Regions from separate parts of the Psychrobacillus sp. FSL H8-0487 genome, predicted to be linked through region 3. Evidence: riboswitches for the same ligand, from Rfam matches in the RefSeq annotation. Region 3 holds a riboswitch; each other region holds the start of a gene.
What was found. A riboswitch is a leader RNA that binds a small molecule or an ion and turns the genes downstream of it on or off. The one in region 3 is predicted to bind thiamine pyrophosphate.
Positions count from the first base shown of each region.

Region 1: linked by a shared signal. The riboswitch ahead of thiT (energy-coupled thiamine transporter ThiT) and the one ahead of MHI47_RS01125 (YkoF family thiamine/hydroxymethylpyrimidine-binding protein) in region 3 are both predicted to bind thiamine pyrophosphate.
Region 2: linked by a shared signal. The riboswitch ahead of MHI47_RS09420 (3-oxoacyl-ACP reductase) and the one ahead of MHI47_RS01125 (YkoF family thiamine/hydroxymethylpyrimidine-binding protein) in region 3 are both predicted to bind thiamine pyrophosphate.

Region 1 is NZ_JBBOZA010000001.1:3,013,315-3,023,612, forward strand. Features, by position in the region: gene motA (flagellar motor stator protein MotA) at 1-322, opposite strand, end outside; gene MHI47_RS15460 (aminopeptidase) at 513-1,745, shown strand; gene MHI47_RS15465 (hypothetical protein) at 1,835-1,969, shown strand; gene mreBH (rod-share determining protein MreBH) at 2,225-3,232, shown strand; gene MHI47_RS15475 (beta-class carbonic anhydrase) at 3,429-3,998, shown strand; gene MHI47_RS15480 (GNAT family N-acetyltransferase) at 4,097-4,645, opposite strand; gene MHI47_RS15485 (M3 family oligoendopeptidase) at 4,652-6,454, opposite strand; gene MHI47_RS15490 (tryptophan-rich sensory protein) at 6,612-7,340, shown strand; gene map (type I methionyl aminopeptidase) at 7,645-8,394, opposite strand; gene thiT (energy-coupled thiamine transporter ThiT) at 8,442-9,023, opposite strand; TPP riboswitch at 9,089-9,180, opposite strand; gene MHI47_RS15505 (M20 family metallopeptidase) at 9,285-10,298, shown strand, end outside.
Region 2 is NZ_JBBOZA010000001.1:1,889,565-1,899,862, reverse strand. Features, by position in the region: gene MHI47_RS09455 (ABC transporter ATP-binding protein) at 1-120, shown strand, start outside; gene MHI47_RS09450 (SDR family oxidoreductase) at 259-906, shown strand; gene MHI47_RS09445 (hypothetical protein) at 903-1,148, opposite strand; gene MHI47_RS09440 (cysteine hydrolase family protein) at 1,257-1,694, shown strand; gene MHI47_RS09435 (amidase family protein) at 2,034-3,500, shown strand; gene MHI47_RS09430 (YjdJ family protein) at 3,709-4,188, shown strand; gene MHI47_RS09425 (hypothetical protein) at 4,289-4,549, opposite strand; TPP riboswitch at 5,070-5,170, shown strand; gene MHI47_RS09420 (3-oxoacyl-ACP reductase) at 5,317-6,069, shown strand; gene MHI47_RS09415 (LLM class flavin-dependent oxidoreductase) at 6,149-7,468, shown strand; gene thiM (hydroxyethylthiazole kinase) at 7,554-8,309, shown strand; gene thiD (bifunctional hydroxymethylpyrimidine kinase/phosphomethylpyrimidine kinase) at 8,302-9,168, shown strand; gene thiE (thiamine phosphate synthase) at 9,125-9,781, shown strand; gene thiW (energy coupling factor transporter S component ThiW) at 9,778-10,275, shown strand.
Region 3 is NZ_JBBOZA010000001.1:211,265-221,562, forward strand. Features, by position in the region: gene MHI47_RS01100 (VOC family protein) at 1-134, opposite strand, end outside; gene MHI47_RS01105 (DUF1697 domain-containing protein) at 221-724, opposite strand; gene MHI47_RS01110 (energy-coupling factor transporter transmembrane component T family protein) at 767-1,501, opposite strand; gene MHI47_RS01115 (ABC transporter ATP-binding protein) at 1,503-2,879, opposite strand; gene MHI47_RS01120 (ECF transporter S component) at 2,866-3,447, opposite strand; gene MHI47_RS01125 (YkoF family thiamine/hydroxymethylpyrimidine-binding protein) at 3,449-4,030, opposite strand; TPP riboswitch at 4,111-4,217, opposite strand; gene MHI47_RS01130 (2-hydroxyacid dehydrogenase) at 4,482-5,441, shown strand; gene MHI47_RS01135 (LysR family transcriptional regulator) at 5,587-6,477, shown strand; gene MHI47_RS01140 (ABC transporter substrate-binding protein) at 6,726-8,390, shown strand; gene MHI47_RS01145 (ABC transporter permease) at 8,406-9,407, shown strand; gene MHI47_RS01150 (dipeptide/oligopeptide/nickel ABC transporter permease/ATP-binding protein) at 9,411-10,298, shown strand, end outside.

The DNA.
Region 1 (10,298 bases), 2.8 Mb from region 3:
ATGGATCTTCTACATCTGTTGTTTTACTTTCAAGGGCTAATAATCCTTCTCGTCTTGCTAAATCTGCCCAACTGGAAAACATTTTAATAACTTCAACATCTGGTACTAGTTTTGTTTCTTTAAATATAACGCCAAAAATCTTCGGTATTCTTTTTAATTCGTTCATTGGGAATCCAATAACTATTGTTGCAATCGTACCGAAAATGATGATTAAGATTGCTGCAGGATTTAATAATGCACCTACGGTAACACCTTTCATAATCATCCCAACAAATAACGATACAAATCCTATTATTAAACCAAAAACTGTAGACTTATCCATTCAACTTCCCCCACATTCTATTTCTCTACTTTATTTCGGCTATTATCATATATTATTAATAAAATTTACCCGAATGTTTAATTAAATTTCTTAATTATGAACAAATTTTTACTAATAGACAAATTTGAATATTGATAATACATGTTCAATACTGATACTATGGAGATAATAATAGAAAGGAAGTATCTAAATGACATCTTTCAACACAAAACTAGAAAATTATGCTTCTCTTGTTGTAGAAGTAGGAGTTAATATTCAGCCTGGTCAAAATTTATTTATCGCCGCTTCAACGGATAGTGTGCAACTTGTTCGATTAATTACTAAAAAAGCATACATAGCCGGAGCTAAACAAGTATTCGTAGATTTAACAGACGATGAGATTACTCGTCTTCGATATGAACTGGCACCCGAGGATTCGTTTGATTTCTTCCCATCTTGGAAAGCACAAGAAAAAGAACTATTAGCTGATGGTGGTGCAGCATTTATAAGTGTTGTCAGCCAAAGTCCCGACCTATTAAAAGGCATGGATTCTTCTAAAATTTCAGCATTCCAAAAAGCTGCTGGTCAAGCTTTGAGCAAGTATCGTCAATATGTGCAATCCGATAAAATAAGTTGGTCAGTAATTGCATCTCCATCTACAGCTTGGGCTAAAAAGGTATTCCCTGAGCTATCAGAAGAGGAACAAGTACCAGCATTATGGGAAGCAATCTTCCAAGCGGTTCGTGCGGATGTTGCTAACCCAACGCAAGCATGGATTGACCACGATAACCTTTTACACACGAAAGTAGATTATCTAAACGAAAAAAATTATCAAAAGCTTCATTATACTGCTCCAGGTACGGACTTAACTATTGAATTACCAAAGGGTCATTTATGGTGTGGAGCTGGCAGCACAAACGAAAAAGGATTTTCTTTCATGGCTAACATGCCTACGGAAGAAGTATTCTCTGTCCCAATGAAAACAGGCGTTAATGGTTATGTAGCAAGTACGAAGCCATTAAGCTATGGTGGAAATATTATTGATAATTTCACTATTACTTTTGAAAATGGTCGTATTGTTAAAGTGGTGGCAGAACAAGGTCAAGAAGTTCTGGAGAACTTAGTGGCAACGGACGAAGGGTCTCATTATTTAGGCGAAGTTGCACTTGTACCACATGACTCACCGATATCTAATTCAAATCTATTATTTTACAACACTCTTTTTGATGAAAATGCATCTAACCATCTAGCAATCGGAAGTGCATATGCTTTCTGTTTAGAAGGCGGCAAAAAAATGAGTCGTGAAGAACTAGCAGAAAATGGATTAAACGAAAGTATTACACATGTTGATTTCATGATTGGTTCAGATAAAATGGATATTGACGGTATAAAAGAAGATGGGACTACAGAGCCAATATTCCGTAATGGGAACTGGGCATTTTAATTGTTAACTATAATTCAATATTTTACTAGTTACTATTCTTTCGAATTTGGGTTATAATCAAATAAACAAGACTAGTGAGGTGTTTAATAATGGCTTTATTCATATCTACAGTACTTGGATTTTCTGTAGTAATGGGAATCGTTGGTTATGCGATTTTACATTTCTTCGGAAAAGGCATGAATTCAAAAGATTCTACTACGATAGATCCAAAACCTTTTCAATAATACCAAAAACAACCGTCGAATAAGCTGACGGTTGTTTTTTTATATGTTATGTTATCTCTTTTTGTTCTCAAATTAACTACAAAACTATTACAAAGAGATGACAAACCAATACTATTCGTTTATTTTTATGTCCCTCTCTATTTCTATTGACCTAAAATCTGATGAAATATATGTAAAATACCATAATGTGACAAATGGCAAACCTCTGTTTATCTATTATACTTATTTAGTATGATTGGAATAGGAGGAAGACAAATGTTTTCAAACTCACATATTGGAATAGATTTAGGTACAGCAAATACATTAGTTTATACAAAAAGCAAAGGCTTGTTAATAGATGAACCTACCATAGTAGCAGTAAATACTAAAACTCGTGAAATTGTAGCTTTTGGTGAAGAGGCAAAAAAAATGGTGGGCAAGACTCCCACTTCTATTGAGGTAATACGTCCTCTAAAAGATGGCGTAATTGCCGATTTTGATATTACAACACAATTATTAAAACTTATTATGCAAAAAGCAGGAAAAAAACTTGGCACTTCTTTGAGAAAACCAACTGTTGTTGTATGTACCCCATCTGGTGCAACCTCTGTTGAACGAAGAGCTATACAAGATGCTGTAAGACAAAGTGGAGCAAAGGAAGTTCAGTTAATGGAAGAACCTGTTGCAGCTGCAATCGGTGCTGGTCTGCCTGTAGATGAACCAGTGGCAAGTATGATTGTGGATATTGGTGGAGGTACTACGGAAGTGGGTATTATTTCTTTCGGTGGTGTTGTCGCATCTAATACAGTAAAGGCTGCTGGTGATCGTATGGATGAAGCGATTATTCACTTTGTCCGAAAAGAATATAATGTCATAATTGGCGAGCCTACCGCTGAGCTTATTAAGATGACTATTGGACATGCTTTAGTTCCCCATGCAGTAGAACAAATGCAAGTTACCGGGAGAGATGTAGTGAGTGGATTACCAAAGACCATTTATCTATCGTCTACTCAAGTTCAAGGAGTTTTAACAGAATCACTGGAAACAATTTTAGAAGCAATTCGCGCTACGTTGGAAACTTGCCCGCCTGAACTTGCTGGAGATATCGTCGATCACGGGGTAATACTAACCGGTGGTGGAGCACTACTAAAAGGTATTTCCGAATGGTTAACTCAGGTCATTGAAGTTCCAGTTCACCTCGCACCGGAGCCATTACAATCTGTTGCTATTGGGACAGGGAAATCCTATATTGTCTCAGACCGAAAACAAAAACTAGCGAAATAAAATAAAGTTCACTTAATGGTTTCTAGACCTTAAAATATAAAAATACCTAATGAAAAAGCAAAATACTGTTCATTTAGATGAACAACATTTTGCTTTTTTGTATACTATTAAATTGAATAGGAAGTACTAAGTATTAAATAAAGCAATTATCTTTCATTTCCTATAAAATATAATTATAACCTAAAGGAGGAATACGATGCCAAGCTTACAAGAAATTCTAACTTACAATGATCATTTTGTAGAAAGTAAACTTTACGAACCTTTTTTAACTACAAAGTTTCCAAACAAACGAATTGTTATTTTAACTTGTATGGATACAAGACTCACAGAAATGCTTCCAAAATCCATGAATTTTAAAAATGGCGATGTCAAAATCGTTAAAAGTGCTGGCGCAATTATCAACCATCCATTTGGTGGAATCATGCGTAGTCTTATGGTAGCTGTTTATGAGCTTCAGGCCGATGAGATATATGTAATTGGTCATCACGATTGTGGAATGAGTGCTATACAAACCGATAAAATGATTGATAAAATGATTACACGTGGGGTAGATCCTCGTGTATTAGATACGCTTAAAAATTCTGGCGTGGACTTAGAAAAATGGTTGGAAGGTTTTTCTAACGTAGAAAGTAGTGTCTTACATAGTGTTGAAATGATTCGTAATCACCCGCTTATGCTTCCGGAAATCCCTGTTCATGGTCTAATTATAGATCCGGAAACCGGGCGTCTAGATTTAGTGACTGATGGGAATATCGACAAGAAATAAACTATTTCCCAGGAAATCGACAGGGAGACTTACAAAATAATGAATTCTAAAGAAAACCCACCTATTCATGAAAAATGAATAAGTGGGTTTTAAGTTTGTTAAATATCTTCTTCTGTTAAGGATGCGTAGATAAAATGATCCTGCCATTTACCATTAATATAAAGTAGTTTTCGAAGTAATCCCTCTTGGTTGAAGCCATTTTTCTCTAATACTTTAATAGAACCAGGGTTATTTGGAGATACATATGCTTCAATACGATTTAGTTGGACATGCTCAAATCCGAATATTTTCACAAGGTGAACCGCTTCAGAAGCAATCCCTTTTCCAATATTGGATTCGTCCATAGAATATCCGATAAGCCCACTAGAAAAAGGCATTCTTTTAATACTGTATAAGGATACACTACCAATCATTTTGTCTGACTGATGTTCAAAAATCCCGAAGCTATACTCTCTTTTTTCCTTTGAGAGCATAAGAGATTCCCGAATTTTCTCCCGTTGGACAGAAGTAGTATAATAATCATCCCGATGCAGCGGTTCATAAACAGACCAATACATCTTATTGCGATAAGTCAGATCCGCTAGAGCTGGTGCATCTTTCGTATTTAATGTTCGTAAATAACATGTATCTCCTTCTAGATAAATCAAACACCTTCACCCTTTTGCGTTAGTCAATTGAATAAACTCTTTAACATCTTGGATACATAGATCAATTCCTTTTATCCAAAATGCTTCTTGAGTAATGTCTTCATTTAAATGTTTCATCGCTAAGTCTTCTACCGACATTACTGCCGTATCTTGCAATAATGCAATGTACTTCTCTTCAAAGTTCGCACCTTCACTTATAGCTTTAGCATAGATACTTAAAGAGAATAAGTAACCAAATGTATATGGGAAGTTATAGAATGGTACTCCCGTTATATAGAAATGCAGTTTAGATGCCCAGAAATGAGGATGTGTTGTATCTAATGCATCCCCGTATGCTTCCTGTTGAGCTGCAACCATTAAATCATTCAAACGAGCAGCAGATACTATTCCATTTTTACGTTCCTCATAGAATCTAGTTTCAAATAAGAACCTAGCATGGATATTCATAAAAAATGCTACACTACGTTGAATTTTGTCTTCTAGTAAAGCAATTTTTTCGTCATCAGTTGTTGCTTCCTTTACAGCAGCATCAGCAACTATCATTTCAGCAAATGTGGATGCAGTTTCCGCAACACCCATAGCATATTGACGGTTCATCCAATGTACTGGTCTTAAAGCATATGAATGGAAGGCATGACCCAATTCATGAGCTAACGTAGAAACATTGGACATAGACCCACTATACGTCATGAAAATGCGTGATTCCTCTGATACAGGCATTCCTGTACAAAATCCTCCTGGACGCTTGTTTGGACGATCCTCTGCTTCAATCCAACCTTTTTCAAACGCATTTCTTGAAAATGACTCTAACTTTGGTCCAAATTCTTTAAAATGTTTTAATATAAACTCAGCACCTTGTTGATAATCCATTTTCTCTGTAGAAGTACTTACAGGTGCTTCTAAGTCGTACCAATGCATTTGTTTTTCGCCTAGCATTGCCGATTTTTTGTTTAAGTATTCTACGAATGGAGCTTTATTTTTAGAGATAGCTCCCCACATTGCATCTAGTGTTTGTTCACTCATACGATTAATATGAAGAGGTTCTTCTAAAACAGAATTCCATCCTCTTTTTTCATAAACTGCAAGGCGGAAGCCAGCAATATGATTCAGTGTTTTTGCAAAGAACTCCTCTTTACCTGTCCAAGCAGCCTCAAGTGCTTCAAATGATTCTTTTCGAATCGTTGCATCTTCATGGGAGCTCAGATTGTTAACCTGTCCAACTGACATTTCTTTTACTTCTCCATCTATTGTAAGTTTAATACGAATATCACCTACAAGTAAATCATAAAGTTGTCCCCATGAATGATAGCCATCTACCTCAAGTTTAGTAATTATGTCTTCCTCTTTTTCAGAAAGCATTCTTTTTGCTTCTTCTCTCCATTCATTCAACACAAATGCAAATGAAGAAAGCTCAGGTGTTTGAAGTAGGCCTTCCCATACAGATTCCTCTGTTTTACTTAACACTTGTTGAATTGTGAGCATTTGAGAAGAGAATCTAGCATAAAGTGACCCTATCTCCCCTTCTAATAATGCTGCCTGCTTATCAGTTGTATCCTGTGCCATAAAGCAACCTATTACTGCTCCAGCTTCAGATAAATTTGTTGCGATATCTTTTAATTGTTCTATTGTTTGCTCAATAACGGAGACATCTGCTATAGATGTCGGTGAGTTAAAGTCTTGGAGTTTTGCGTCAAAACTGCTTAGCTTTCCTTTTACTTCATCCAAATGGCTTCTTAAAGATGGAGAGCTACTACCCCCTTCAAAAAAGCGATCAAGATCCCATACAACCGGATAAGTTTGTTCAATCATCTAAATATTCCTCCTATATTGACAATTATATTAGATTTCTAGTATATCATGTTTTCCTCATACAGATTGTCCCAATTTCGTCACATAACATTCATAATTCTAATTTGTTGTTGGTATATATCAAAGGTATACTTATTAAATAGAAGGAGGCAGCTGAATGTTTAAAATAATCCTTTTAATATTATTTTTTATATCTACTGTAATCGTTAAATTACTATCTATTCTACTTCCCATAAATGGTCAAACCAGTGGCGAGATTTTCAATAGACTTCCCGTCTTTTTTACTCCAGCAAATTATGTGTTTTACATATGGATTGTTATTTTCATCTCATTAGCTTGGTGGATTTGGAATATGATGAAAGATTACAAGTCTTCTCATCCTATCCCTTCTAGACGCATTCTATTATACGGGGCATCATCTGTGTTATATATTTTGTATATATTCAGTTGGCATTACGAACTGTTTGGTTATGCTTTTGGTATTCTCACTGTCTTACTAAGTTGCTTGTTTAAATTATATTTAACCTATCCTTTAGATGATATAAATCGAAAAAATCGATTACCAATTTCCTTCCTTTTAGGATGGACATTTATCAGTTTCTTCATAAATCTATCTTATCTCCTCACGTTTTATGAATTCGGTGGATTTGGTATGACAAAATCACTTTGGGGTGTTATCTTCTTAACCATTGCGACAGCGATAGCTCTTCACTTCCGCTATCATTATTTTGATCGTCTTATGTCAGTTGTGTTTATCTGGACTTTCGTCGGGGTAGCAATCCAACACAACTTTAGTCAACTGCTCCTGACCTCAGCTTCTCTTTTCCTAAGCTGTGTCTTGGTCGTTGGGATAATTTTCCTTAAGAAAGGTTCCAGAACCCCTTAAGGTTTGGACAGACATTTTACAATATTATTACCGAGTAGAGGCTGTTTGTGGTAGTTGTCACAAACAGCCTCTCTTTTTTCGTTAAACATATTTATCTGTCTGTCTCCAACAACTTTAAGAAATAGTTAATGTATTTTTAAATAACTAGATATAAATGTTTTCTAAGCGAGGAGGCTGAGGCAACGCCCACGGAAACCGTCCATCAGCCGAAATTTACTATGAGCACTTACTTCGTAGTAGGATAATTCATATTCTTAATTTAAAAAACGCCTTCAAAAGAGTAAACTCTTGAAGGCGTTTTGTTTTAATCTAATTTAGTTAATAAAATTGGTGCACCTTTTGTGACAACAATTGTATGCTCAATCTGTGCTACTAAGGATTTATCAGGAGTGATAAATGTCCAACCATCACCTGATTCCACAATATGCTCTGCCTTCGCAGAAATAAATGGCTCAACTGCTAAAACCATTCCTTCTTTTAATATTGTTGGATCCCATGCATCATAATAATTCAATACATGTTGAGGAGCTTCATGAAGTGATTTCCCAATACCATGTCCAGTTAGGTTCATAATAACATGCAAGCCATTATCTTTGGCTTCTCTAGCTACTGCTTTACCAATTTGGTTCAATCTTGAACCTGCTTTAACTTTTAGCATTGCACGCTCAAATGCACTCTCAGCTACAGCACACAACTTCTCTTTCTCTTCATATCCTTCGCCTACGACAAAAGAAATTCCTGTGTCTGCAAAATAACCATCAAGCGATCCTGAAACGTCTATATTCACGATATCACCATCTTTTATAACACGAGCGCCTGGCATACCATGAGCTACTTCCTCATTAACACTAATACAAGTATATCCCGGAAAATCGTATTCTCCCATTGGTCCAGAAATCGCGCCATGCTCTTTAAATAGCTTTCCGCCGATTTCATCTAACTCTTTCGTAGTCACACCAGGTTTAGTAGCAGCCTTCATTACATCTCGAATTTCTGCAACAATACGCCCTATTTTTTTTAATGCTACTAACTCTTCGTCAGTTTGTACAATCATCTTAACAAGATCCCTTCTTCACTAAATGTATTCTAATCATACCATATTTAGTGAAGATTCGGCAGTGTGAGGCGTGGAGCTTTAACAAATAATATCGAACAAATGAAAGCTGCTACTAAAAATACAGGAATCATATAAGTAGAATTATAGATCAACGAATACAAAATAACATTTTGCTCACCAGCAAATTCACCAAAGAATAGAATACCTGAAGTTACATGTGCTAAATAACGAAGAAAAGCTGCGATGAACGTTCCCAAGACAACTGCTCTAACCATTTTCATTTTATCCTTTTGTTCAAATGCATGTAAAAACGCAGGTCTCAGAAAACCAGCAAAACCAGCTACCATAAATGCGATGAAATAATCTATTGCTACTTGTGCTATCACTATTTCAAATGATAAGGGAGCTGCGTAAAAACGGCCTGTAACGACTTGTAATACACCTATTAAAAATCCAGTAGTTAAACCTGCTACAATACCACGACGAAAAGCCATTAAAATAACAGGTACTAAAACGAATGTAACTGATCCACCTTGCGGCATTCCAAAGCCGATCATATCTAAAACATATCCTAAAGCTGCAAAAATAGCGATTTCCATTAATATTAATACTCGATTATTCTTCATGACAATCCCCTTTTTTTGACCACAAAAAAAACGACCCCCGGGATAGACCCAGACATCGCGCGATTGTCAGTTTCCATCCACATCCCTACGCAAGTATTAACTTACAGGTTCGAAGGGTACTATCTCAGCCGTATCAACGGCGCCCCTTGTGGTTTGAATTATTTAGTTCGAGTTCATTGTAGCTGAATAGATAAAGTATTGCAACCTTCTTTTGTTCTTTTGTTATACTTGTAAAAACTATATGCGTAAGGGGATGTTTACATGATTACATTATTAAAAGATTTAATACGTATCAAAAGTGACACATTGGAAGGCGCAAATAATGCTTTGTTATTTTGTGAGAATTGGCTAGAGGAACGAGGTATTACTACTACGATCTTAAAGCATGAGGAAAAACTGATGCTTATGGCAGTAATAGGAGACGGTGATAAATGTATGATTTGGAATGGTCACGTAGATGTTGTTCCAGGAGAAACTTCACAATTTCAGCCTTATATTGAGGGAGATTATTTATATGGTCGTGGAACAGCTGATATGAAAGCGGGAGTTGCAGCGATGATGCAAGCCTTTTATGAGCTATCTAAACAACCTGAAAATCTTGCTCAAAAAATCCAACTACATATCGTAACCGATGAGGAAACAGACGGAGAGACATCCAAATTTTTGGTCGATCAAGGATATATCGGTGACTTTGTTATATGTGGAGAACCTACCTATCTACAAATTGGCTTACAGGCAAAAGGAATTATCCAGTTTGATGTAATACTTAAGGGCAAATCTAGTCATGGTAGTCGTCCTTGGGAAGGAATAAATGCAATTGAACAAGCGTTTCTTTTTGACCAACAGCTTCGCAAACTTTCTTTTTTAACAGCAAGCAATGAGTTCTATGATTATCCTTCCTTAAACTTGGCAAAAATACAAGCAGGAGAACGATATAACGTAGTGCCCGATGAGTGCATAGTAAGTTATGATCTTCGTTACGTACCTGGACAAGATATGCATAGTATTCTTTTAGATCTCCAAACGTTGACAGAAGAATTTCCCAATAGTGAAATACAAGTGCACACTACCGCTCCTGCAGTAACAACTGAAGCTATTAACCCATATATCGAACGTATTGCTCAGGTCACTTCACAGTTTATAGGAAAACCTGCTGTGTTATTTGGGCAGCATGGAGCAGCTGATGCTCGCTTTTATGCAGAAACTGGAGCAGGCGCTATTGAGTTTGGACCAAGTGGTGGGGATTGGCATGGTGAAAAAGAATATGTATCTATT
Region 2 (10,298 bases), 1.7 Mb from region 3:
CTTGTACTGCATCATGGGGAAATAGTTGAACGAGGGACTCATCAGGAGCTCCTAAACCAAAAAGGTTTGTATCATAAGATGTATCTACTACAAAATAATGTAGTGGAGGATATCGCCTGATTCTTACCCAACATAAACCAGCTAGAGTAATAACTCTTGGCTGGTTTATTTCTTGTTTGGGAAAAAGCTGATTAATTGTAATGACTTTTAACTTGTGAAAGGATAGAGGGAGAACAATTTTGAAGGGAGACGTTTCTAATGAACGTAATAGTTATTGGAGCAAACGGACAAATTGGGCAACATGTAGTAAATGAATTGCATCAAAGTAACACTCATACGGTGACCGCAGTGGTCCGAAAAAAAGAGCAAGCGGAAAAGCTTATGGATCGCAATATCCAAGCAATAGTAGCGGACTTAGAAGGCTCTGTGGAAGATCTTGAAAAAGTAATTACTGGAGCAGATGCCATCATCTTTACTGCAGGTTCGGGTGGACATACAGGACCAGATAAAACATTATTAATCGATTTAGATGGTGCAGTAAAAACGATGGAGGCTGCTAAACAAGCAGGAGTGGAGCGTTATATTATGGTAAGTGCATATGATGCTGATAAACGTCAAAATTGGAACGAAGGAATGCGTCCTTATTATGTAGCGAAACACTATGCTGACCGAATGCTCGAAGCGAGCGGTTTAAATTACACGATAGTTCGACCAGGTGGACTTGTGCATGAACCTGCAATTTGCAAAATTACGGTAGGGGCGGAAGCCAAGCCGAGCACCATTACTCGGGAAGACGTAGCACATACACTTATTGCAGCCTTAGAGAATAAACAAACATATCATCGTTCCTTTAATGTAGTAAACGGGGAACATTCAATTGTAACAGCATTGAATAATCTTAACTAAAATAGATAGCCTCTTGATATTTGAGAGGCTTTTTTTAACTTTTTCATCGATACCGACTTCTCTGGAAAGTGTAAAAGTATATTTCCTCCTGAGGACAAAACGACTTCAAATGATAATGTTGATTCGTTAATTGATAGAAACTCTTCATACAACCAGTCATCTATTTCACGATTGTAAATAGGTTTATCATTTTCATAATTGAAATGCTGAAATTGAAAGAAAGAGACATTGTTAAAACTCAATATCCAATCATCGTCACTTAAAACAGTGAAGTGTATGTTTGAGTGAAGGAGACTTTTATGTTCAATTTCTATTTTGATAAGTCTTTCTTATAGAACTAACGCCGCAGTATGAAAGCACTATTAGTAATTGATGTACAAAATGTAATTGTGGAATTTAAAGATTTTCAGCAAGAACTGAACAGTATTGAAAGTATTATTCAAGACTTTAAAGTAAATGAAGAACCTGTAATATTTATAAGAAATTTAGATGATGATGAAAAAAGCCCTTTCAATAAAAAATTACCAAGCTCAGAACTTCATCATTCTCTAAAGGAATATGCAGACATTGTAATTGAAAAGAAGACACCTAGTGCTTTCTTTCATACAGAACTTAGTGAAAAGTTAGAGCAACTGGGTGTAGAACATCTTTTTATAACAGGATTTAACACTGAGTTTTGTTGCCAGTTTACTGCAATAGCAGCCTATGACAGGGGCTATCAGGTCACTTTTATTGAAGATGCTACAGGTACTGTTAATGACGAAGCTACATATGAAATGAAAGGATAGGATATAAGGGATTTCGTAGGGACAGCTTTACATTGGTCTAAGGTTATTGAAGTATTGGATTTAGAGGAATATGTTGAAGCATATAAATCAAGCAGCGTTTAAATATTTGTTTACTTGAAGATTAAATTAGACAAATATAAATAAAATTTCACTACATCAGCTACTAGTAGCAATTTCCTTATTGCATTAACGGGTGCTTTAGTTGAAGATCATTGAGCTGCCTAGGCAGCTCTTTTTTCTATATCACCAGAAGAGGATGTTTAGTTAAAAAAGGGATATTTGAATTAATATAGAATAATTACTTATGAATAAAAAATGGAGCAATAAAGGGGCATTAAATTGGAAATAAGGTTTAATAACTTTTTTAGAGAAGAATTAACAGTTAATGAAATTCAAGTAGCTATGGAAAATGAAGAGATAACTTCAAAAGAGTTAGTTATGTATTATCTTTACAGAATTGCAAAGTATGACCAAGATGGACCTAAAATAAATTCTATTCTTGAAATAAATCCTGACGCAATCTTCATTGCGGAAGCATTAGATTATGAAAGAAAAACAACTGGTGTTAGAGGTCCTTTACACGGTATTCCCGTTGTTCTGAAAGACAGTATTGAAACAAATGATTCAATGCATACCAGTGCTGGAACACTTGCATTAGAGAATCATATTAGTAGTCATGATGCATTCATTGTTGAAAAGCTCCGTAACTCAGGTGCAGTACTCTTAGGAAAGGCTAATATGACAGAACTAGCTAATGGGATGTCAAATACAATGTGGGCAGGCTATAGTTCCAGAGGTGGGCAAGTATTAAATCCATATGGCGATGCTAACCTTTTTGTTGGTGGATCCAGTTCAGGTTCAGCTGTGGCAGTTGCTGCAAATTTTACAGTATTGGCTGTTGGCACTGAAACAGATGCTTCTATTCTAAGTCCAGCGGTTACAAACGCTGTGGTAGGTATAAAACCTACGGTTGGCTTGATAAGCCGAACAGGTATAATTCCTTTCACATATTCTCAAGATACGGCTGGTCCAATGGCAAGAACCGTTACGGACGCTTCTATTTTATTGGGAGCTTTAGTTGGTGTTGATAATCTTGATGCCGCTACCCATAAAAACATAGGAAGGCTTCAACGGGATTATTCAACTTTTTTGGATTCTATGGGCTTAAGGGGAGCGAAAATTGGTGTATTCAAAGGTGCTTCTAAAGCGTTTTATGGATCTGAAGAATATGATGCGGGATTATTTGAGGATGCCATACAGACCTTAAATCAAGAAGGTGCTATGGTCACTGAAGATATCGAGATTCCTTCTTTTCATAGAGAGTGGAAAAGGGTGGTACTAGTATCAGAGTTGAAACATAGCCTAGAAAATTATCTTTCCAAACTCCCTTCGTATTTACCGGTACATTCTATAACCGATCTGATTCAGTTTAACAAGAGTAATGCAGATAGGGCATTGAAATACGGACAGAATAAGTTGGAGGAAATTGTGGGATTACCTAATACGTTAAGAAATTCTGAATATTTGAATGCAAAACTTGATGATTTATATTTTTCTCAGTCTGGGATTGATTTTGCTTTGAAAAAGTATGACCTTGATGCAATTCTTTTCCCTTCATATATAGGGTCGACAATCTTTGCTAAAGCTGGATATCCATCTATTGCTCTACCTGCTGGATACAAGGAAAGTGGAAGACCTTTTGGTATAACTTTTGCTGGTACTGCTTTTAGTGAAGGTATATTAATCAAACTTGCTTATGCCTTTGAACAAGCCACAAAACATCGGAAAAGACCCAAATTAATATGAAAAAGAAAGATGTACTTCATTCCTCATGAACAGTTAAATCAACCTAGAAAAACAATTGATTCAATTATATCTAAAAATCCTTCTTCAACTAACGAGGTGCTTTAGCAAAATAAAACTAACGAGAAACAGTCTGATTTGTTATGCAACTAATGCAGAAAGTAATGTAAGGCATCTTGGTAATAAATGGAGGTTACTAGGAGGACGAAAAATGTTTAAGTATGTGTTGCAATTTATCGTTGGAATCTTTACTTTAGTGGTATCAACATTTATAGCTTGGTATGAAGGAAGTACAATAACCAATAATTCTTTGGAATGGGGGTATTCAACACCATTTACTAAATTATTTAACATTGAGATTACGAATGGTCGTGATATTAGTCAACTTGATTATTTTGTTTATGCAGCTAAATTTCACCCACTATTTCCCGCTATTATGATAGTTAGTGCATTCTATATTTTGAGTGTAGTTGGTTATCTTCTTATAAAAAGTAAGTCTAAATGGACTACAGGATTTTGGGGATTATTAAGTTGTATTATGTTATTACTTAGTGGTTTTATTTTTAATTCACCAACCATTGGCGGAAGGATTTTATTCTGGATTGCTTTAGTAAGTGGACTAATTAGTATAGCTGTTGCAATGTTCGTGGGCTTAAGAAATTTCAAGAACAAAGAGACCGTTGAATTATAACAATGTGAAGAGTTTCCTTAAACTAACGGCTGCTTTAGCTCAATAAGAAAAAAGCTTTACTCCTTGTTGAAGTAAAGCAACCGTTTATTGAGTAATCCGTTTATTTAAGTTCTAATACGACTTTTTCCGTTTTACCATCCCAAGAAAATTCCGCCACAATAACTTCATCTTCCGCTACCCTTACTTCATGTTGAATGTTCCCTTCTTCGAGCCTGCCCTTTCCTTTAAAACTCGCATCCGTAACTTTTTGCTCGCTCTTAGCTATACTAGTGGAAACTATGTAATCAAATGTTTCCGGAGGATCCCCTTCACCGATAAAGTCAATAATGTAGCTGGCTGTTTGTGACTTCCCATCATCCACTGCTTATATTTTACTAACCAATGGTCACTTTCTCCTTCAAAGTGCAACGTGCTAACACCAATTACAGCACAACCAGCGAGTAGCATGAACAAGAATCCCATCGCAATCTTCTTCACCATTTTCCCCACCTCCGTTCATTTAAATTTATACTGAATATAAGTAATTACCTGCTGTAAATTCTTTATTGTAATCAAATATTCACCTACTTTGTATTGCCATCTTTAACACTTCTTTTACAAAATGCCTATTTACTTAAATACGTTTGAAAATAAAATGAGTTCCAATTTCAACAAAATTTACATTTAATAATTTATTTTTTCTTTTTGACTAGTCGAGAAGAAGAGATTGTACTTAAATATATAAAATAGCGAAAGCTTCATAAGTAATTTTATATATGCTATACAGATTCAAGCCCAGTTATTGTGAGAAAAATGGCTTGATTATTTTAGTGATGCCTTAACACCTAACAAACAAGACTTGACATAAAATTCTAAAAACTATACATTGAAAGTAACTTAAATATAATCACTAGGGGTGTTATTTAACTGAGATGAGTATTTACTCAAACCCTTTGAACCTGAACTAGTTAATACTAGCGGAGGAAAGTGTAGATTCTAATACATAATAGCAGGCTGATGATGCCTAATTTTTACTATGCAATTATTTGTATTTGCGCAACTTTCCTAAAGGAAGGTTGCGTTTTTTTATTATATCTATCACTTTATCATTTAAGTTTCAGCAAAACTAACAGTATGGGAGTGGTTATGATGAAAAGAACAGTATTGGTAACGGGCAGTAGTAGAGGTTTGGGATCGGCTATTGTAAAAGAATTGGCACATCAAGGATTTAAAGTGGTTATTAACTACTATAAAAGTAAAGATGCCGCTGAAGAGCTTGTTTCTATACTAGGTAAAGAGAATGCAATTGCAATTTGTGCAGATGTCACAAATCGGGCAGAAGTCGATGCCTTGGTAAAGAAAGCAACCGAATATTTTGGTCAAATAGATGTTGTAGTCAACAATGCATTGGTAGGTTTCAAATTTGATCCAAACAAACAGAAATCCTTTACAGAACTTACTTGGGAGGATTATCAAAAACAACTAGACGGCACTTTAAAAGCCGCATTTAATGTAGTCCAAAGTGTTATACCTCAATTTATTGAACGACTAAATGGAAGTATTATAAGCATTGGTACCAATTTGTATCAAAACCCTGTTGTTCCTTATCATGAATATACAACAGCAAAGGCTGGACTAATTGGTTTTACGCGAAATATCGCCGCTGAACTGGGACAATTCGGCATAAGAGCAAATGTAGTTTCAGGTGGATTATTAAAAACGACTGACGCCAGTGCTTTTACAACTCCTGAAGTATTCGATTTAATTGCTCAATCAACGCCTTTGAAGAAAGTAACTAGCCCTGAAGATGTAGCCAATATGGTCGCTTATTTATCTTCAGAAAATGCTGATGGTATTACAGGTCAGAATTTAACAGTAGATGGCGGTTTGACAATGAACTAGTAACTTAATTTATAATAGATAGTCTTACAAAAATAGACGATTTAAGCAGTCACTCATGACATAGGTAGAGGAGTAGCTAATGAAAGGAAATCAAAGAAAACAAATCCACTTAGGCGTATTGCTGTATGGATGTGGACATCATCAGGCTGCTTGGTTAATGCCTGATTCAAGCATTGAATGCATCGGGAACATTTCTTATTACCAATCCTTAGCACAGTTAGCTGAAACGGGTTGCTTTGATGCGGTGTTCTTTGCCGACAATCAATCATTCCCTGCCAACGCCCCAAATGAAATGCCAGCATTTTGGTTAGATCCAGTGGTCAATTTAACTGCTATTTCTCAAGTGACAAATTATGTGGGATTAGTTTCAACAATCTCAAGTACCTTTTCGAATCCTTACACTGCTTCGCGACAACTGTTAAGCCTAGATCACATTACAAACGGACGTGTCGGGTGGAATCTCGTTACCTCAATGAGGGACGAGGAAGCATTAAATCATAGTATGTCGGAACTGCCTTCTCATGATAAACGGTATGAAAAGGCCGAAGAATTTGCTTCTTTAATGAATAAACTATTTCTATCATGGGACAGCAAGGAGATTCTATATAATCGAGCAGAAAAACAGTTAATCAATCCTGTTAATATACAACCTGTTGACCACAATGGGACCTATTTTAAAGTGAAGGGCCCATCCACGACGCCAAAAAGCCCTCAAGGCAAACCAGTAGCCATGCAAGCAGGGGCATCTAAACAAGGGATTGCATTAGCTGCAAAATATGCAGATGCCGTCTATTCAGTGTCATGGAACTTAAACCAAGCGAAAAAGTACCGCAAGAAGTTGGATGAACAGGTTAAGCAATACGAAGACTGTAATCGACATATTAAAGTATTCCCAGGCTTAGTCACTTATGTAGGGCGTACTCATGAAGAAGCTCTTGCCAAAAAATCAGCGTTAGATGAGAAATTACCTATAGAAACGGCTTTAAAACAGTTGAGCTTCTTTCTCCAGCAAGATTGTTCTAAATGGGACATTGAACTAAAAGTACCTCCATTACCTCCGGCAGAAGAATTTATGGGTCCGGTTGGACGATACGAAACAATATTAGAAATTATTAAAGATACTCAACCTACAGTAAAGGAACTCTTAGGATACCTTAATGCAGGTGGCGGACATTTCACGCTGATTGGTACTCCTGAGAAAATTGTGGATCAGATGGAGGTTTGGATTGAGGCGGGTGTAGCGGACGGATTTAATCTTATGCCTCCTACATTGCCAGGTAGTTTAGAGGACTTTGTTGAACTCATTGTTCCTGAAATGCAAAAAAGGGATATTTTCAGAAAGCAATATGAGGGGCATACCCTCCGTGAGCATTTGGGGTTACCATTAGGAATTAGATAAGTTGGTCCATGATCCCCCAGGAATCACTATTTACGGCATCAAGATTGAGAAAGACAATCTTGGGATGTGGAAGGGGAAGTTGTTGATGAATGTATCTATACGTGAAAAATCACCAATCGTACATTGTATGACAAACAAAGTCGTGGCGAATTTTCAAGCCAATGGATTGCTTGCTATTGGAGCATCACCGGTTATGGGAGATGAAGAAAGAGAAGTGGAAGAACTAGTCACACTCTCCAATGTTCTCTCATTGAATATTGGCACTTTAAATGAACGAACGTACAGCAGTATGCTAGTGGCTGGAAGAGTTGCAAATCAAATAGGAATCCCTGTAGTGCTTGACCCCGTCGGAGTGGGAGCTACTCGATATCGTCTTCAAGCGGTGGATAGACTTCTAGATGAAGTCAAAATAAATTTAATACGATGTAATACTGGTGAACTGGCGTCACTTATGAAAAAAGAATGGGCTTCCAAGGGAGTAGATTCAGGGAACGGACAACTTGATCGAAAAGAAGAGGCTATGGCTTTAGCTAGACAAAAAGAGTGCATAGTCGTTGTGACAGGAGAAGAAGACATTGTGACGGATGGAAGTTGTTTGAAGACAGTAAGAGCAGGGCACGTTCGAATGACAACAGTAACTGGAACAGGCTGCTTACTGAGTAGTATCTTAGGAGCTCACCTTGCCTTGACATCTAAAAACCATGTAGAACTTTTGAGTAGTGCTTTGTACGAATATGGAGCATCAGGAGAAGAGGCTGCAGAGAAAACAGAATTTTCCGGGGCATTTCAACAAGCTTTTCTTGATCGATTAAGTGCAAGAGGATGGAAATACGATGTCTGATTCAAAGCCATGTGTTTTAACGATTGCAGGTTCTGACTCAGGTGGAGGAGCCGGGATACAAGCAGATATAAAATCTTTTCAAGAACGAGATGTATTTGGAACGAGTGTTATTACAGCAATCACTGCTCAAAACACTTGTGGGGTGCAAGGTGTCTATCCCGTAGAAGCAAAAGCTGTCCAACAACAGCTCCAATCTATTGGAGAGGATTTCTTCATTTCAGCAGTTAAAACCGGGATGCTCTTTAACACAGATACAATCGCTCTTGTTGCGAATGCAATATCAGAGTACAGGTGGAAAAATATCGTCGTCGATCCCGTGATGGTTTCAACAAGTGGACATATCTTGTTAGAGGAGGAAGCGATTGATACCTTGAAAACAAAACTCTTTCCTTTAGCACGTATCGTCACACCAAACATACCAGAAGCTGAGCATCTAACAGGATTAAAAATTGAAAAAGATATAGATATTTTAAAGGCTGCAGAAAGAATTTTATCGATGGGTGTCAAATCGGTGCTTATCAAGGGTGGTCATAAAAAGGACGAATATGCAGAAGACGTATATGTTGACGAAAAAGGCGTATGTATCCGTTTCAGTTCAAAGCGAATCGATACAAAAAATACGCACGGAACAGGCTGTACCTTCAGTGCAGTCCTCACAGCTGAATTGGGTAAGAGAAATAATATTGATGAAGCATTGATGACCTCCAAAAGATACATTCAATCTGCAATCGAAAACGTTATCTCACTCGGACAAGGGCATGGTCCTACTAACCACGGAGCCTATAGAAAAAAAGGCATAAAGGAGAGGATTATTAGTGTTCAAGAAACCATCGATTTATTTCATAATGGGGACAGCTAATGTGAAGGATGAGGAACCGTTGACGGTTCTAGAGGACGCATTACAGGCAGGAATCACGCACTTCCAATTACGCGAAAAAGGGAAAGGTGCACTAGTTGGTAGCGAATTAGTTGCATTTGCTCAAGCATGTAAAAGACTATGTAAAATCTATGGTGTACCATTTATTGTGAATGATGATGTTGAACTTGCACTATCCGTCCAAGCTGACGGAATCCACCTCGGGCAAGGAGATTGGAAGGAAGGGGTGAAAAAAGTCATCACAAGCAAAGGGATGGTTCTTGGTCGCTCAGTACAAACCATGCACGAAGCGGAAGATGCTGTTCGCTCAGGTGCAGATTATTTAGGAGTAGGCTCGGTGTTCCCTACTCTTACAAAGCCAGATGCTGAACATGAGGTGGGTGCTTCCACTTCCCTTATTCGGGAACTCCATGAGTACTTTCCGAACATTCCAGTTATAGGTATAGGCGGAATTGAACCGTCAAATGTTCATGTTGTCTGGGAAGCAGGTGCGACAGGCGTAGCGGTTATTTCTTGTATTTGTAAAACGAGTGATCGAAGAGAAGTGATATCAAAACTTTCACCTCCGCTTAAAATAGAGAGGCGGGCACGATGAAATCACAAAAGTTGGTACTAATGGCGATGTTTGTGTCCATAGGAGTATTAGGGTCTGCATTTATTTGGTTTCCTGCTGGCATAGCAAAAGCGTATCCTATTCAACACGCAATAAATGTGTTGTCTGCGGTTTTTTTTGGACCTATAGGAGCCGTTGGTGTTGCACTGATGACTGCAGTCATACGGATTTTCACAGGTACAGGTTCACTTCTAGCTATTCCTGGTGGAATCATTGGAGCCCTGCTTGCAGGTGTTCTGTATAAAATCACAGGTAGAGTAGGAATGGCGGTAGTTGGTGAAATTATTGGCACAGGATTGTTAGCATCTTTAGTTGCAGTTCCCTACGCAAAAGTTTTTATGGGAACAGAATTCGGCGCATTGTTTTTTGTTCCAGCATTTTTTGCCTCTAGTCTAAGTGGGGCTTTGATTGCTTGGATTATTGCTAAGAGAATTGAAAGAAGCTCGATACGGTTAGTTGACCACTCATTAAAATAAAAGTGTTTGCACTTTTGATTCCA
Region 3 (10,298 bases):
CGTTTTTTTAGAAGTGCTGGTTTTTCTACTTCCGTAAAACCTAAAATTTCCCCGTAAAATTTTCTTGCGATAGATTCAGAACCCTTTGGAGCTGCTAATTGAACGTGATCGATTGATTGAAATACAAATGACATCGTTAATCCCTCCTCATACTTTCATTGTATGGGAAAGATAGTTATAAGAATAATTTATAAAATTCATCATTATACATAAATAATACTTATGACATTTTTGCAATTATTTTGTTAACCGTATTTTTATTGCGAGCTGTGGAGGGAATCCCGAGTTTACGTTCAAAATAAGCATTCGTAAACTTTGTTTGATGATAGGTTTTAGAAAGACTAATAATCACGTTTCGGTTTTTCCAAACAACAAATTCATCATCTATTAAACCTACAAGCATTTCTTGTTGCTCCTTCGAAATTTCCTGTGTTAAAAACATTACATACACTTGGTCTTTGTAAAAGATAGGATGCTGCTGAATCTCTTCCAACTCTTCTTTTGAACGGATTGTTACAGGTATTTCAAATCCATAAGATTCTAGAAGAACAACCTCTAAAGAGGGGCCATCAATAACAGACTGTTCCACTATTACGTTTCCAGTCTGAATATAGGTTTGTACATTTTCATAACTCATCTCTTCAAAAAGAGATTTTAAGGATTTCATATCTACTTTATTTTTAGCACCGAGATTGATCCCTCGTAGCAATATTACTGATGGCATCCAACAACACTCCCAACTGTTTTAAGAAATTCTACTTCTATTTTAACCAAGCCAGAAGGAGTTCGTACAGCTTAAAACTAATACAAATAAAAATAGTACTCCTAAAAAAGCATCTACTTTATCTACTAAGATCTCATGAAAGAAACCACCTCTCCGTTCTCCTGTAAAGCCCCTTGCTTCCATGGCAAATGCTGATCGCTCGGCTTTACGGACAGCACCCGCAAGCAAGGGGATAAGGACTAGGCGAGTATCCAACAAACGCTGTAAGACATTTTTTTTCTGAACAATTCCTCTCAACCGTTGTGCCTGCTGAATTTGTATAAATTCGTCTTTTATAACAGGTAAAAACTGAAAGCCTACTAAAATGCCATAAGCTATTTTAGGGGATAGTTTTAATTGTTGCATTAAACTTAATATGAACGTAACGGGATTAGTTGTTAAAGCAAACAATAGAGACAAACTTGAAAAAGCTAAAACACGGAAGCTCAAAGAAAGTGCATGGTGTAGCTGGAGTTCTGTCACATGAACAGACCCGATTGACCAAATGATAGGACCGACCGTTTCCTTAGCAAATACAAGTGTCGTCCAAAAATAACCAAAAGACATTATAAAAAATGGAATCATAAAGAATAGCCACTTCTTCCAATCAGTTTGACTGAACAATATTTGCATTAAAAGTACACCAGCCCAAAATAGAAGGGGGGGCACTGGATCAAAGAAAAAAGCCATCGTGAACATGCACACAGTGATTAAAACAAACTTCACGGAAGGATTCATTCTATGCAAAAGACTTCTCACATTGCATCAGTCCTTTCGGTGGGAGTAAATGATGCTCCAGTAATAACTTTTCGTTCTCCCAAACGGCTAACGCAGGAAACTTCCCAGTTAAACTACCATCCTCCATCAATATAATAGAATCTGCTAGACAATAGGCGAACTCCATATCGTGCGTAACGATTAAAAATGTAGTGCCATCATGAGCACGCTCATCTATTAGTTGATATAGCTCTGATAATGCGGCAGCATCCTGACCTGAGGTAGGTTCATCCATTAAAATTACTTCTCTCCCATCACAAAGCATTGCGGCAATGGCTACCCTTCGTTTTTGACCATGACTAATAGAAAAAGGATGTGAAGCAGCAATGTCCATTAGTTTTAATCGCTGCAACATGTTATCCACACCATATCCACCGCCAAATGCCACTTCATCTTGAACAGTCTTAGTAAGAAACAAAAACTCAGGTGATTGCGGAACATAGCCTAAAAACGTCGGTTCTACTAATCCATTTCTAGGAATCAAATGACATAAGGCCTTTAATAAAGTTGATTTACCACTACCGTTAGGTCCAGCAAGAATGGTAATTTCTCCGCGCTGTAAAGAAAATGAGGCGGGCTTCAAAAAAGTTTTTGTCTCTATTTCTGTTGCTTGAATGGAAATCTCTGGTTTTATAGAAGTCATTCTTTTAGGAAGTATGGATGGTTCATCGCTTTCGCTCAAAGGAATGATCCTGTCAAAAAAATCTCCCCATAAGTCCAAGCGATGTTCAATTGCAACAATTGTCATTTGCCGATTTTGCTGTAGCTGATCCAACCATTCTATATATCGTTTAGCGGTATAAGGGTCCAAATGAGCGATTGGTTCGTCTAACAGCAAAATCTCAGGCTCCATAATAAGTGCACATGCAGTAGCGATTTGTTGCTTCTGCCCACCTGAAAGCTGTTGAATAATAGAATATCGAAAGTCAGTTAAATTTGTGAGAGCAAGTACCTCTTTTATTCGATTCTCCATCTCTTCACGTTTCACCTGCAAATTTTCTAGCGTAAAAGCAAGCTCCTCTTCCACTGTTTGCATACAAAATTGCGCATCTGGATCCTGAAAAACGGTAGCAATTCGATGATTTATTTCCCCGGCAATGAATGTCCGACTATCCTTCCCAAATAGCTCAATATTGCCCGTTAAAATACCATCGCAATTATCGGGATATAATCGATTGCACAAGTAAAGTAGTGTCGTTTTTCCACAGCCGCTAGGACCAGTTAACACAACCCTGGAACCTTTTTGTACTGCAAATGAAAAGTCATTCAAAGTCCAATTTTCCTCATCTGGATATCGAAAGCTGACCTTCTCAAACGAAATGACGTCATGCACGAGCATCACCTTTTTTCGGTCGTGAAATAGCGTATCCTCGAAGAGAGCCTGTTGCTAGTAAGCCATCGGCAACCGCTTTACCTCCAACACCAGCAAGGAGAGCTCCACTCAATATGCGAATGCCAAGCATCAGTGCAACATAACCAGTACTGAATACCGTAAAGCCACCTAACAAATACCCGTAGGCAAAACTAAATACCGAAGATCCCACACCCGCTAGGATTAGAATCCAAATATCAAAGCGTTTGTATCTAGTTGCAGCAAATACTGCTTCTGCCCCTAAGCCTTGAATAACACCTGATAGAATTAGTCGGGGTCCAACGGCATTTCCTAACAACACCTCAATGGCAGCGGCGATTGTTTCTGAAATAACTGCAGCACCTGGCTTTCGAATAATATACATACTAATAATAGACACGATAAACCAAATGCCAAAAATCCATTCATATGCAATCGGACCTATAAATCCAGCCCAAATATTACCGATATGCAAGAACAATAAATAGACAATGCCAAATACAACGGCAAGTAAAGACATTAACACGATTTCTTTTAGCTTCCATGATTTCAGCATGTTAACGACCTCCATGAGAGGGGCTGTTAATACTCATAGAAACGGTCATAACCAAATGCTTATGCTCATCTGAGCGGGCATTCGTGAATGCTTCTTCATAAAATGCAAACACATCATGAATATCTCCATGAATACCACTCGCATAATGTATGGAATCATTAAACACACCTTGTGCTTTAGCACGATCCACTTCACGGTAAATAATGTCCATATAACTCGGGTTATTCATCGGGTATAGAGCAAATTGAGAAGATACATATTGTTTTGTTATATCTGTGTTGGCAATTATATCGCCTTTGTCTAGATAGACATCTCCTGCAGAATCACCGGGGCAACCAGCGGAAAAAGTACCGGACAGTGCAATATGTTCTCCTGTTTTAGCAGCATGCAATGTAATTGCTTTTGCCACATTAAATACATGTACTTGTTTGCCACGAATAACCGTCGACACATCATCTGTGTACATCCACACATTCGTCGTATCCGTCTCCTTCAAAGCACCTTTAATCACTTTGATAAAATCATTTGTCATCGGATGTAACGAAAAACGAAATCCGATAATTGGGCTCAATCCACATTCCATTTAAAAAACCTCCCTGTATTTTTTCATAAAAAAAGACCACATCCGTGAAGATGCAGCCACTTATCCAATACAAAAATATTAGGGAAGTCACCGCACTTCCTCACGCAGGTATTATCCTGATCGAGTTTTAAGGGATCGGAGCAAAATGCTCGCATCTCAGCCAAAGTGGGCACCCCTAGTGCGCAAAACGGTATGTAGTTTTTTAATATGCCCAAAGTATAACGTAGCTATTTGAAGTTGTAAATATGTTTGCAAAATTTCGTACTTTCGTCCATGCTTTATCTATCCCGATTGTTTGAGGGCTGGGTGAATCATAATGGATATTTGGAGAAACACCGGAATGTTGAGAATAATCACCCGAATGTAAAAGAGAATCACCGCAATAGAACAAAGAATCACCCGAAAGCACCAGAGAAACACAAGAATACATAACTCGAGGGAGGATAAAGTTTTGAAGAAAATATACATAACTCGTAAACTACCCGAAGAAATCATTGAGCCTTTAAGAAAAAAGTTTGATGTACAAATGTGGCATAGCGAAACTATTGGAATGACAAATGAAGAAATAATAACAAATGCTAAAGACGCGTACGCTCTATGGACGATGTTATCCGATAATATCGATCGTACACTAATTGAAGGCCTTCCAAATTTAAAAGTAATTAGTAATTTTGCAGTTGGCTATAACAATATAGACATAGAGGCGGCAAAAGACCGTAGTATTGTCGTAACAAATACTCCGGGAGTATTAACAGAGACAACGGCAGACTTAGCATTTGCTTTACTATTAGCAACTGCTCGAAGAATAACAGAAGTAGAACAAGAAATTCGTTCGGGTAACTGGGATTCCTGGTCACCAATGCAATATACAGGAATGGACATTTTCGGTGCAACGCTCGGTATTGTAGGAATGGGACGTATAGGGGAAGCGGTTGCTAGACGTGCGAAAGGCTTTGATATGAATGTGTTATATCATAATCGCTCTAGAAAACTAGATGCAGAAGAAACGTACGGCTTTACTTACGCGGAATTAGACGAATTACTTAAGCAATCTGATTTTGTCATTCTATTAACTCCACTTACACCTGAAACAAAGGGACTTATAGGGGAACGTGAACTTAATATGATGAAAGAAACTGCAGCAATTATTAATGTCGCACGAGGTGGCATAGTAGATGAACAAGCTCTTTATGAAGCACTGGCGTCGAAAAAGATATGGGCTGCAGGACTAGATGTATTTGAGCAAGAGCCTGTACCGGTGGATCATCCTCTACTAACTTTACCTAATGTAACGGTGTCTCCCCATATCGGTAGTGCCAGTATCCGCACTCGCCAAGCGATGATGCAAATGAATGCAAAAGATATAGAAGCAGTTTTAGAAAATAGAGAACCTCAAAATAGAATTCTCTAATACTTAAGTAGTGGTCCTCATATGCAGGGCCACTCTTTTTGTTTACTTGAAATGATGATCGACATCAGTAAGTGCAAATGATAAACTATAATGAAAACGATTATCATTATCAGTAGTGATATTCATATAAAAGGGAGTCAGTTGCATGCTAGATAAAATGCAAATGTTTATCGTTCTAGCTGAATGTCGTTCATTTACAGAGACGGCTCGTAGAATGTTTTGTTCTCAACCAACAATTAGTCATCAAATTCAACAGCTAGAAGAAAAATATAAGACCATATTAATTCAACGTAAAAATAGACAAATTGAATTAACAGAGCAAGGGGAAGTTTTTTTACAATATGCTAGGAAAATATTATTACTAGATAAGCAAATGGAACAAGAATTGCACCAAGTAAATTCTCCACTTTCCGTACACATAAGTCATTACATAGCTGAAAAATATTTTGCGACTATTTTACCTCTCCATATAGATGAATTTGAACAGCAATCATTCTCCATTAAAAGCAATTGTTATGAAAGCCTTAAGGAAAAGTTACTTCTTGAGAAAACAAATTTTGCAATTATGCCAATCTATGAGAATGACTCAGAATTTCAACAAGCATATAAAGTGGACTTATTATTTGAAGAGGAATTATTTTTAATAATGCATTGCAGTCATCCGCTGGCAGGAAGAAAAGTGATTTACGCACGAGATTTAAAAAACCAAACTCTCTTACTACCAGAAAACTTGTATTTGCAACAACTAATCAAAGATAAAATCGATCAAAAGAATGCACAAGTCCAATATATGCAGATGACGAATTTTGAAATTATAAAACAAGCTGTCTTGTCTGGTATGGGTATTTCTTTTTTGCCCTTAAAAATAATAGAGCCTCTTTTAGGTCAGAACAAGATTATGGCGAAGTCGATTCATGGACTTTGTATTAAACGTCAAAATGCAATTGTATCTAATCCACAAAAAATGCTAACCCAAAGAGAGTTAAATTTCTGCAAATACGTCAAAAATCAATTTATACATATGGAAAGCCTTTGAGTGCCAATAGAATGAACTAACCCAAGCTTCTTATAGCTTGGGTTTTTCTATATTTTCAAATCTAGTTTGCAACTATTAATAAAATGAATAATACTATTTATTTATTTTATTGATAGCGCTTACTTCCATGGAGCTAGGTGAAAAGTCGATATGTGAATTATAAATGATATTGAGAATCATTATCGTTGGTGTTAAAGTACGAAGGCAGGAATAAAAAATCAATTATTTAATAAAAAGGAGAAAGCATAGTGTATAAAGGGATTAAAAAATTATGGGGCTTACCGCTTATACTATTAGTGTTTTTAGTAGCAGGTTGTTCATCGAATGAAGCTAAAGGACAAGCTGATGAAACAAATTTAGAAGGTGAAGGAGCAGTAACGGAACAAGTAGCAGAGTTAAAAGTGGGGATTCCATCAGATGTTGGTCCATTAAATATATATACCGGAAACGTCGACTGGTTAACTGATTTAGTATATGACAAATTATTTTCACCATCGCCATATGTAGATGAACCGATTCCATGGTTAGCAGAGTCTGCAGAGCAACTTGATGATACAACTTGGATTGTAAAGGTACGTGATGGTATAAAGTGGCATGACGGGGAAGACTTTACGGCAGAAGATGTCAAATTTACATATGAATACTTCCGCGATGGTTCAGCCAACCGCCATACACATCATGTTAGCGAAGTACCGAAAATTGATGAAATTGAAGTTGAAGAGGATGGAAAAACGGTTCGTTTTGAGTGCGCCTATGCTTGTCCATCACTAGCGAGTATTACCTTTGCCGATTTGCCGATTTTACCAGAGCACATTTGGAAAGATGTTGAAAATCCACGTCAATATAATAAGTTAGCTGTAGGAACAGGTCCTTTTGTTTTAAAAGAATATGAAGCAGACCAGTATTACAAATTTAAAGCGAATAATGAATACTTCATGGGTGAACCAACAGTTGCTTCCATAAATATGCCGATTATAAAGGATGCAACAGCTATGTTTAACGCATTACGTGCAGGTGAGATTGATGCATCTACGCGTACAGTACCAGCTGAATTACAAGATTCATTTAAAAATACCGAGGCGATGAAGTTAGCAAAAGTATCTCCATTATCTATTGTCCAATTCGGTTTAAATTATGAACGAAAGCCATTTAATACAGAAGAGGTACGCCGAGCGGTATCTCTAGCGATAGATCGTCAAAGCATTGTTGATACTGTGTTATTAGGTCAAGGACGTGCTGGTTTAACTGGATATCCTCACCCGGATTCTCCGTGGACAAATCCAGATTTATCGACACCATATGATATAGCGAAAGCAACAGAAATTCTAGACTCACTTGGCTACAAAGATACAAATAATGATGGTTTTCGTGAAACACCAGAAGGTGAAACGTTACGGATGAATACAATTGTTTCTGCAAGTGAACCTGTTTATGTGCGTGTAGCTGAAATGCTGAAGGAGCAATTAAAAGATATAGGGTTACAGTTTGAAGTAGAAGCAATGGATGCTACGACTTATGCAGCTGCCAATTCAGAGGATAATTTTGATACGTATGTTAGTTTAATAGGTCCGCATGGTGTAGCAGATCCAGATCAATTCATTATGTCTCATCGTGCATCATATCTATGGACGAAAGATATAGCCTATCCTGCTATGGATACATTGATTGAAGATTGGATGGCGGCATCCACAATTGAAGATCGTAAAGCAATTTCATTTGATATGCAGGAGTTATACAATAACCAACCTACTGCAATTGCCGTTTATTATCCGGAGGAAGTTTTCGCTTATAACGCTACGGTGTATGACCAATATGTAGAGTCTTTAGGTTACGGGATTGTGCACAAATATTCATTCTTACCAGAAGAAACGCGTCAAGCTGTTTCGGCAACAGCTCCAAAATTTGTGGAATAAGGAGAGTTGTAAGGAATGAATAGGACTCTATCGTCAATTGGAAAAAAGCTAATTCAATATGGACTGGTGTTCCTCGTAGCATTGACGATTAATTTCGCTTTGCCGCGATTAGCCCCAGGTGATCCGCTGTTATATTTTTTCGGCGATACGATAAATGAACTAACAGAAGTACAAAAGCAGCAGGCTCTTGAATGTATAGGTCTCGATGGGTCTTTATGGGAGCAGTATATTGTATATTTACAAGGGATTGTGACATTTGATTTTGGGGTGTCAATTAAATATGCAGAGCCTGTGATGACAATAATAGGCGATAGATTGCCATGGACATTGTTATTAGTGGGGCCAGCTATGTTATTAAGTGCTGTAATTGGCGTTATATTGGGCGCTTATTCTGCTTGGAATCGTGGGAAAGGTCGTGATGTCTCACTATTAATAGGAATGCTGACCTTACAAGCTGTTCCAGGTTTTTGGGTAGGACTATTATTTTTAGCTGTTTTAGCGGTTCAATTAGGCTGGTTTCCTACATACGGGGCTTTTTCAATGATGCAAGATGGAACAACTTGGGGGTATATAAAGGACGTTGCAGTGCATGCGATCCTGCCGCTTGCTACGATCACATTAGCAACAGTAGGATCGAATTATTTGCTAACACGTTCTTCAATGCTTGAATCTCTTGGGCAAGATTATATCACGATGGCAGAGGCAAAAGGTGTACATAAAAAAGGGTTAATTTTTAATCATGCCTTACGCAATGCTTTGCTACCCATTTATACGCATTTTACGATGACATTAGGCACTTTAGTGGGTGGAGCAGTGGTAGTGGAATCTGTCTTTTCTTATCCAGGAATTGGTCGATTGTTATATGAAAGTGTTATTGCAAGAGACTTTCCAATGATGCAAGGCATATTTTTAATTATTACACTTGGTGTGATTGGAGCAAACTTATTTGCTGATTTAACATATCCACTTATTGATCCTCGTGCACGTACGCTTAAAAAGACAAAGGGAGCGGAATGAATCATGCGTAAATCAACAAAAGTCATCGGTACTGTAGGATTCATTTTATTTATTGCTGTTGTACTCTTTGCTGTACTTGGACCTTTTATCATCCCATATGATGCATATAAGCAATCTGGCCCTTCCTTTCTGGCTCCTAATAGTGACCACTTACTTGGAACGAATGATATGGGACAGGATATTTTAGCGGAGCTTGCGGAGGGGGCACGAACTTCATTAACCATTGGAATCTTGACAGCTCTATTTGCCACACTCATTGGAGGTAGTGTTGGTATTCTAGTGGGTTATATCGGAGGTTGGTTTGAGGTAATTGTGATGCGTGTTATTGATGTCGTATTAACACTGCCATTTCTACCTCTGATGATTGTTATTGCCGTATATATGGGACCAGGAATATTTACACAAGTATTTGTTATTACTTTAGTTATGTGGGCTGGAAAGGCAAGGCAAATTCGCGCACAAACTTTATCCATTAAAACAACAGGACCAGTGCTAGCAGCTAGGACGATGGGTGCAAACCATTGGTATATTTTCAATAAACATATTTTTCCAAGCGTTTTTCCCCTATTCATCCCACAATTTGTTGGCGCTGTAAATACAGCCATCTTATTGGAATCTTCTCTTAGTTTTTTAGGGATGGGAAATCCATTAGTTAAGAGCTGGGGAAGTATATTATATTACGCCAATAGTCGAAGTGCATTTTTAACAGAAGCATGGGTTTGGTGGATTATTCCTCCTGGTATTTGTATTGTCCTAGTGGTCTTAGCCTTTTCTTTAATGGGCTATTTTTTAGAAGAAAAAGTGAATCCAAGACTAAGTTCATACGCGGTCACACCGAAACGTCAAAAACAGGAGAAAGTAGAGGATTTAACGCTAGTTGAGCGAGATATT